Regions from separate parts of the Bacillus halotolerans genome, predicted to be linked through region 2. Evidence: a T-box and tRNA genes for the amino acid it is inferred to sense, from the RefSeq annotation. Region 2 holds a T-box; the other holds one or more tRNA genes.
The links. A T-box is a leader RNA that pairs with one kind of tRNA and senses whether it is charged. The one in region 2 lies ahead of valS (valine--tRNA ligase), so its partner is inferred to be a tRNA-Val.
Positions count from the first base shown of each region.

Region 1: it has a tRNA-Val gene. The T-box ahead of valS (valine--tRNA ligase) is inferred to sense a tRNA for this amino acid. The anticodon was not compared.

Region 1 covers NZ_CP029364.1:723,581-728,276, forward strand. The annotation lists gene DIC78_RS03560 (hypothetical protein) at 1-134, shown strand, start outside; partial or broken gene DIC78_RS03565 (contact-dependent growth inhibition system immunity protein) at 188-484, shown strand; gene DIC78_RS21735 (hypothetical protein) at 903-1,103, shown strand; gene DIC78_RS03575 (hypothetical protein) at 1,232-1,747, shown strand; partial or broken gene DIC78_RS21740 (peptidoglycan-binding domain-containing protein) at 1,793-1,902, opposite strand; partial or broken gene DIC78_RS03585 (aspartate phosphatase) at 2,117-2,386, opposite strand; gene DIC78_RS22120 (EndoU domain-containing protein) at 2,632-2,901, shown strand; gene DIC78_RS03595 (tRNA-Val4) at 2,908-3,249, shown strand; tRNA gene DIC78_RS03600 (tRNA-Val) at 3,391-3,463, opposite strand; gene DIC78_RS03605 (DUF819 family protein) at 3,636-4,696, shown strand, end outside.
Region 2 covers NZ_CP029364.1:3,424,975-3,429,670, forward strand. The annotation lists gene cotN (spore coat protein CotN) at 1,445-2,470, shown strand; gene DIC78_RS17555 (hypothetical protein) at 2,490-2,681, opposite strand; T-box leader at 2,848-3,070, shown strand; gene valS (valine--tRNA ligase) at 3,130-4,696, shown strand, end outside.

The sequences.
Region 1 (4,696 bases), 1.5 Mb from region 2:
GTGAAGTATTTGAAGACTTAGCTGAAAGTTTACAAAGTAAAGAACTTATTAATTGTTTAAGAAAATTAGATGAAAAATACCCTGACTTAGAAATGACAAATGATATTGATATAGCAGAAAGTTATTTAGAATAAGATACGTACCATTTCTCAGATTTGAAGTTAAAATTTCTTGGTGGTGATAAGTAATGATCGAAATCGAAATTTATGAACCTGTATTTCAATTTCTAGGAGGTATTTTTCATCAAGATATAGAAACTCCAGAATCAGCACTGGCCGAATACTTAGAAGAGATACCAAAAGAAGAGCAAAAAACTGATATAGTAGCATTAAAAGATTTTATTAACAGCGATTATTCGGATGAAGAAAAGAATGATTTTATCGATGAAGCTGCTGACGGAGTAGACATTCTTAGTTACGACGTATCTCCAATCATATGGCTCGAACAAGTTATTCAAAAAATCGAAAAGAATATTGAAACCTTATTATCCATTAAACCTAGCATAGAAACAGGGCTGATTTTGACTTCACTTCTTAATCAGCCCCAAAAAAATTTCGTCCTCAATTCGTCCCCATGTAGGAACAAAGCTAACAAATATAACTAAATACAAAATAAAAAACCCTTGCTACGCAAGGGTTTAAGCTATGATTCCGACTGGGCTCGAACCAGCGACCTCTACCCTGTCACAAGGTAGCGATTATATTCTAACATTAAGCTTATAAGCTGGCTTGCACATGCCCGCTTAACCCCGAGTAACTCTGCTACCACTATACACTTATGGTATGCTGGATAAGGGAAACATCATTTCATATACCATTAGACATATTACGGATTGCTCAATTTTCATATAACTGTTGGAAACGGTTTTTCCGTCTGCGATAATTAAATAAGAGGTGAAATCAATGAATGGTATAGAGTTTTTAGAGTCCGTGTCTCAATTGGGACAAATAATTTTATTATTCTCCGGCTACGCCCTTTACTGGAGATTAGGTAAAACAAAAAAAGAACGAAAACTTACAAAATCCGAAACTTTTCTTAGATTCTTTGTAATGTTCGGGATATTTGCATGGGCACTTTCGTTTCTTGCTTTGCACTTGTGGTAACAATCTTCTGTCGATATTTGACTTATTATGTCTAATTTGCTTAATTCTAAATAAAATTCCCTTTTTATTGAAAAATTGTATGTTACTATTGAATTGCTTTACCATTTCAAAAAAGGGGGAGTTCACACATGTTGAAAAGATTGTTTTTTCTGGCGTCGATTTTCTTTCTTGCTATTGCCACAATAGCACCAGCAGCTTCAGCAACACAATTGAATCCGGAGGACGGTTTAGATGGCTTAACTGAAGGACAAATTGAAAAATCTGTTGCAGAAGTTGAGTACATCTTTACTAAAATTTTAGTTTTTGACAAAGAGACGGGATATACAGTCAATGAGGACGAGCTTGAAAAAGCTCCTTATCCACCAGCTCAAAAAGAGGGCATGATTGCTTTCGCTAATTATATGAATAAGGAATATAATTATACCGATGTCAAAATTAATAGTGTTCAAGGATGTTTAGAAGATGCACTTAACTTAAGTAAAGGTGCTTTGAATCAAGTTCAAAAAGCCATTCAAAACGGAGATTGGTTGACTGTTGTAGGATTTCTAGGAACTATAGGTTTAGCAGTTTCCCCACCAGCAGTATTTGCATTCTTCCTACTCTGTGGTGCTCCAGTGGCAAAGATTGCTCCACAAGAAAATTGATAAATGAATTTTAACCCCCTTCTACAACAGAAGGGGGTTAATTTTTTATAATTTCGCTTCAAGTTTCGCTTTAGTCTTAGGTCCATAAATACCGTCAGCTTTTAACCATTCATCAGTTGGAACCGTTTAACCGCGTTTGCGGTTTTTGATCCGTAATATCTTTATTTCATTCGATTCGTTTTTGTCTGTTTATCACATAAATAAAAGCCCTCTATTTAAAGGGCTTTCTAGATTGATGATGCTTATGTTTGAAGACGATCCGATGTAATTTGAAATGAATTTTAAGTTTGACTTTCTGTTAAGCTGGATCCAAACCCACATAGAAAACGAATGACACCCCTAGGATAAGACATACCTTCTTTTTAAAAGTCAATACTGGCATTCTCCCCTTTGAATTTGCGTTTGAGCAATCATTTTCTGATGATAAACATAGAATATTTCAAATTCTTTAGAGTTTGCGTAAGCAGCTGCGTTCTCACAGGCAACGTCTTCTACATACGAATAGTTTTTGTTTCTTTCTAAGTATTCTATTGTTTTATTAACCCCTTGTTGGTCATCTGCATCGACATAAAGTGCTTTTAAGTTACCCTGTAATTTCGTGAAGAGCTCCTCGCCTTGATAAATAGCTGCGGAAAAGCCTATATCAATTTTTTCATTAAAAATAAGAATGATCTTGCACTTGTCGGGATTGCCCAAGACTTCGATAATACGTATAACGCCAAAAATACTCCTCTACTTAAAAGTACTATTGAAGATGAAAAAGAGAGTGTTCTGAAGAAATCTGTCAATTCAAATGGTATTAATAAGAAAACGATAAAGCACCACGTATACCATGAGGAATAAACAGAAAAAACAAAGCTGTCGGTTATCATCATGAGAGTATGATGAGTGGTAGCAGAATAAGTCCAGGAACAGAAGAAGTACCTGATATAAATGGGGTATATAGAGCTAAGGTAGAAGTAAAAGGAGTAAAAAAAGTATGGGATAGAGTAAAAGTTTACAATACAATTTCTGAAGCTTACAAAAACAAAAAACAAATACGAGATAATAAGTATATCGGCAAAACTTCATCAGGAATTGATGTGGAGATGTACCTTAATAAGGATGGCTCAATAGCAAATGCATATCCTTTATATAAAAAACCAAAGGAATGATTGATTATGGAATATTCATTTGAATTTAAAAGAGACCCTTTAGGATACTTAAGAATAGTTCTTCCTACAGAACTAGAATACTTTTCTGATTTCATTGAAGACATTGTTTCGGTGAATGAAGCTGATGAATACTTAAAAATTATTCAAGAAGTATTGGATGGCACGTCTGAAGGATATGAGATTCAATTAAACACCACCATTGCATATATAAAAAAAGATAAAACAGTAGTAGAACACCTATATACAGAAAGTGAAAACGACAAAAGTTCCATGGAAACAGAAAAACTTAAAAACCTTATGCTTGTTTGGAGAGACAAGATCCCGGAAAGGTATAAGAGCGTTGATTGAGGCTTTTAATCCTTTAGGCCCCTTGGAAATTCAAGGGACCTTTTTTCACTTCGCCAACAGTTTGCCAACAACTCGCGAATTTGATAAACCAGCTTTATTAAAGCAAAGTAAAAAACCCTTGCTGCGCAAGGGTTTAAGCTATGATTCCGACTGGGCTCGAACCAGCGACCTCTACCCTGTCAAGGTAGCGCTCTCCCAGCTGAGCTACGGAATCATGATATGTATGTGTTGCTGGGTATGTTGTTGTCTTTCTGACAAGTTCTATTATATAACCTTCCCTTCTATTCGTCAACTGCTTTTTCAGAAAAACTTTTTTCGGACTTGCTGTTATGTTCATCGGCTATTATAATATGTCTTAATTTTCTAACAATAGGGGTGATGGGGTTTTGCATTCTTTGATTTCTTCTGATGATGTATGGGTATTATGGGGATTTATTGCGGTGTGGGCGGCAGTGAGCATCTGGCTGGAGCAGCGGTTTAAGTGGGCTTCCGCTGTGTCAGGGGCTATTATCGCACTGGCAGGTGCAATGGTGTTTACAAATATAGGAGTGCTTCCTGTTGAATCGCCTGTATACGACACCGTATGGTCATATGTAGTGCCGCTTGCGATTCCTCTTTTGCTGTTTCAGATCAATGTGCGGCAGATTTTTAAGGAAAGCAGGCGTTTGCTGTTTATTTTTCTTATAAGCTCCTTAGGGACAGTGGTTGGCAGCATCATCGCTTTTTTTCTATTAAAACAGCATATTCCCTATCTAGATAAGATCGGCGGGATGATCAGTGCCTCCTATATTGGCGGCGGGATTAATTTTGCGGCGATGGCTGCGAAATTTGAGACACCGGGCGAATATGTGTCGGCAACGGTTGTGGCAGATAACTTTATGATGGCGCTGTTGTTTTTTATTTTAATCAGCATTCCCGCACTCAAATGGTTTCGCCGGCATTATGCGATGCCGTTTGAAGATCAGGCAAAAGCGGAAGGAAACAGTGGTAACAGCGCGGAAAGCTATTGGAAGCGGAAAGACATTTCATTAAAGGACATTGCCTTTAACGCTGGAGCTGCTTTTGCTCTTGTTGCGGTAAGCGGTAAGGTTTCCGGCTATTTCAAAATTACGTTCTCTCACCCCCTTTTGACCGGGACGCTTGGCGATCAGTACCTCGTGCTTACGTCTTTATCCGTTCTTATCATCTTTCTGTTCCCTCGTTTTTTTGAAAGGCTCAATGGATCTCAGGAGCTTGGCACCTACTTGATTTATTTGTTTTTTGTGGTGATTGGCATTCCTGCAGATCTCCGGTTAATCATCACAAATGCGCCTCTTATTCTCTTATTTGTCTTTATCATCGCCATCAGCAATTTAGCGGTTTCCTTAGCTGTCGGTAAATTGTTCCGCGTGCGCCTTGAGGAAATTCTGCTTGCCGTAAACGCCACAGTCGGCGGCCCTACGACAGC
Region 2 (4,696 bases):
AAGCGCCAGCTGAGCCGCCGGAGCTTGTTGTCTCGGAAGCGGGGTTTCGTGAAGAGCAAGCAGATGAAGAGGAAGAAGCTGAGCGGTCAGAGCCATTGGCTTTAAAAGCAGAGGACAGCGAAGATATAAAAGCGGAAGAAGAAGCGTCAGCTGAGCCGCCGGAGCTTGTTGTCTCGGAAGCGGGGCTTCGTGAAGAGCAGGAAAATGAAGAGGAAGAAGCTGAGCGATCAGAGCCATTGGCTTTAAAAGCAGAGGGCAGCGGCGGTATAAAAGCAGAAGAAGCGCCAGCCGAGCCGCCAGAGCTTGTTGTCTCGGAAGCGAGGCTTCGTGAAGAACAGGAAAATGAAAAGAAAGAAGCTGAGCGATCAGAATCAGCTGCTTTAAAAGCAGAGGGCAGCAAAGATATAAATGCAGAAGAAGCGAAGCCGCCGGAGCTCATTCTTTCAGAGGCAGGGCTTCGTGAGGAAGCGGAAACAGTAGAAGCAGATTCCCCAAAGGCTGCTTCAGGAATAGAGATCCGCGAAAAAGCAGAGACGGAAGAAGAGCAGGCTGAACTGTCAGAACCGCTTGTTTCAGCGGCGGAAATATCACCTGCTGTAGAAGCTGAGCTTCAGCAAGAGGCTGAGCGTGGTGAAGAAAAAACAGAAAAACCAGATTCTTCTATTCTTGAGCATGCTCTGCGTCAAGAATCCCAAAAAACAGAATCGGAGCTATCGGATCACATAGAGCCTGCACCTCGACAGGATGCAGAACAACTGAAGGAAGTCCAGGAAACTATACATGAAGACGTTGTTTCTTTAGAAGGAAGCAGAGAGCAGGAAGAAGCGCCAGCTGCACTTTTAAAGGAAGAAGCAGCAGCTCCAACCCTGCATTTTAATCAAAAGATAAGTGCTGAAGGGGAATCTCAGGAAGAAGAACTTACGCCGGCCTACCGTACCTTCCTGCCGGAACAAGATTCAGAAGAGCATTCCTTTTATTCAGCGCCTAAGCTGCTGGAGGAAGAAGAGCAGAAGAAAGAAAGCTTTGAAATTGAAGTGAGAAAAACACCTACACCTGAAGAACCTGAGGAAGAGGCGTCTTTTCATTCTTACCAGCTGCCAGACACTTCCGAACCTGAAAGGAAGGAAACAGATGCTATTGCTGGGGCTGTTCCTGCTGCTCAAACAAAGGGAACTGAAACAAAGGAAAATCATAATTCTCTTTATTTAACAAAACTCTTTACAAGAGAAGAAGATGAGTTTTCTAGAATGAAAATCTGTATTGTTCAGCAGGAAGATACCATTGAACGTTTATGCGAACGGTACGACATTACCTCCCAGCAGCTGATCAGGATGAATTCTTTGGCGCTGGATGATGAATTGAAAGCAGGGCAGATTCTTTATATCCCTCAATACAACAGCAGCCATGCGTAAGCCGTAAGCGATCGGAAAATGTGGTGAATGGAATGGAAGATGTCCAATCGGTTCTTCAGGAATACGGACTGACGGCTCAATTTATTGAGCCAGTCAGTTCTCGTGTGTGGAAAGTGTATTCAGATTATGGGGTATTTGCGCTGAAAAAAATGAAGTCGGTTCGCGGCAAACATTTTACAGATCAAATGGTGGCAATTGAGGAAAAAGGCTTTCATTCCTTTGTTCCCATTTACAGAACAAATGGGGGAGAGTTTTTCTCCGGGGGCGTACAAACTGGAGACTCCTATTACTTAATGCCTTGGCTCCAATTTGACCAAGAGGAAGAGCGGGATCAGAAACATGCCTATCTATTTAGAGAAACAGCCCGCCTTCACGAGAGAACTGCGCAGGAAATCAAGGTCAGGCGTGAAGACATTGAACGCCACTATGAACAAACGAGAAAAAAGTGGGAAAATGAAAAGGTCATTTATGAACAGTTTGTAGACAGAGCTGAGAAAGAATGGTACCTTTCCCCCTTTGAATTGCAGGCTGTAACCTATTATTCAGAAACCATTTCCGCCGTAAACTTTGCGCTTGAGCGGATTAAGGACTGGTATGAAGCGGCAAAAGAAAAAGGCTCCTCAAGGGTTGTCATTACCCACGGCAGCCTGTCTATTCACCATTTTCTGTATAATGATGCAGGGACCGGATACTTTACGAATTTTGAGAGAGCGTCTGTGGGGCCGCCGCATAACGACTTGCTCGGCTTTTACACACGAATGTTCAGCGGTTTTCCAAAAGCTTGTCCGGAGTGTGTCGATTGGTTTTATGCATATACGAAAGCATTTCCTCTGCATGAGGCTGAAATCAGTCTTTTTCTCAGTTACATGGCTTATCCGGCAACGGTGTACAAAGTGCTGAACCGCTATCAGACCGGGAAAAGACGGCGTGAAAAAGATGAATGTACACACTTATTAAAGGCATACTGGCAAATGAAAAATATTGAGCCGTTTGTGATGAAAATCCATCAAATTGAACAAGAGAAAAAATTTCAGGCGGAAAACGAGTCCACGTCTTAATTGGCGCGGACTTGTTTGTTTATATCCATTCCAAATGAAGCGCACAGGCTAACAGAATCAATATTGCGAGCAGCAAGACATCAAAGGTTGTCGGAAAGAAAATGGTTCTGATACCTTGGAAAATCGTAATCGGGATAATCACTTGCGCGGATACAAGCCGAATTTGCCTGACCCACGGCGGCAGGGAATAAGAGCTGAAACGTTTCTTCACGGTGCATCCTCCTCAACGCATTTACAAGCATCATATGTATACTTGGTCAATAGGTGCCTGCCCATCTTGTATAGGACGCAGTATTTTTGGAAAAGATGATTGACGAATCAAAAACACTTTTACTATAATAAAGAACATAAATAAAGTATATAATGAGCTGATAGATACACCTGCTTAGAACGGGAAGAGTACAAGAAAGACGCATGCAGAGAGAGAAGCCGCTTGCTGAAAGGCTTCTTATGTTGTCTGATTGGAAGGTCGCCCGGGAGCATAATTTCTTGAAAGAAGAGTAGAGAAATTCGGGAAACCCCCGTTATCCGTTGAAGCGCATGAACTGACAAAGTTCATGAAAAAAGGTGGTACCGCGAAAGAGCTTTTTCGTCCTTTTCCCAAGGATGAAGGGCTCTTTTTTCGTTCTCAGCCATTTTAAACATGCTGGAGGGTTATGATGGAAACGAATGAACAAACAATGCCGACGAAATACGATCCGGCTGCGGTTGAAAAAGACCGATATGATTTTTGGCTAAAAGGTAAGTTTTTTGAAGCAGGCAGCGATCAGACAAAAGAGCCGTACTCTGTCGTTATTCCACCGCCAAACGTAACAGGGAGGCTTCACCTTGGTCACGCTTGGGATACCACGCTGCAAGACATTGTAACAAGAATGAAACGCATGCAGGGTTATGATGTACTGTGGCTTCCGGGGATGGACCACGCCGGTATCGCGACACAGGCTAAAGTTGAAGCGAAACTTCGTGAAGAAGGCACAAGCCGATACGATTTAGGCCGTGAGAAATTCCTTGAAGAAACGTGGAAGTGGAAGGAAGAGTATGCTGACTTCATCCGCAGCCAGTGGGCGAAATTAGGGCTTGGCCTTGATTATTCCCGTGAGCGCTTCACGCTTGATGAAGGCTTAAACAGAGCGGTTCGCGAAGTATTCGTCAAACTTTATAAAAAAGGCTTGATCTACAGAGGCGAATACATCATAAATTGGGACCCGGCAACAAAAACAGCTTTATCAGACATTGAGGTCATTTACAAGGATGTTCAAGGCGCGTTTTATCACATGAGCTATCCGCTTGCTGACGGATCAGGTTCAATTGAAATCGCGACGACACGCCCAGAAACGATGCTTGGTGATTCGGCCGTTGCGGTTCATCCTGAAGATGAGCGCTACAAGCACCTTATCGGAAAAACGGTTATTCTGCCTATTACAAATCGTGAAATACCGATTGTCGGCGATGACTATGTTGATATGGAATTTGGTTCAGGTGCGGTGAAAATTACGCCTGCCCATGATCCGAACGACTTCGAGCTTGGCAACCGCCATAACTTAGAGCGCATTCTTGTCATGAATGAAGACGGCACGATGAATGAAAATGCGTTGCAATATCAAGGCATGGATCGCTTTGAATGCCGCAAAAAGCTCGTTAAAGATTTACAAGAGGCAGGCGTTCTCTTCAAAATCGAGGACCATCTGCACTCTGTCGGACATAGTGAACGGAGCGGAGCGGTTGTTGAACCATATCTTTCTACCCAATGGTTTGTGCGTATGCAGCCGCTTGCTGATGCAGCAATTGAATTGCAGGAGAAAGAAGAAAAAGTCAACTTTGTTCCTGACCGCTTCGAAAAAACGTATTTGCATTGGATGGAAAATATCCGCGACTGGTGTATTTCCCGTCAATTATGGTGGGGCCACCGCATTCCTGCCTGGTATCATAAAGAAACAGGCGAGTTATATGTCGGTCTTGAAGCGCCGGAGGACAGCGAAAATTGGGAGCAGGATACAGACGTGCTGGATACATGGTTCAGTTCTGCGCTCTGGCCTTTCTCCACTATGGGCTGGCCTGATTTGACAGCTGAAGACTTTAAACGCTATTATCCGACTGACGTTCTCGTTACAGGCTACGACATCATTTTCTTCTGGGTGTCACGCATGATTTTCCAAGGGATTGAATTTACTGGCGAACGTCCGTTTAAAGATGTTTTAATCCATGGCTTAATCCGTGATGAGCAAG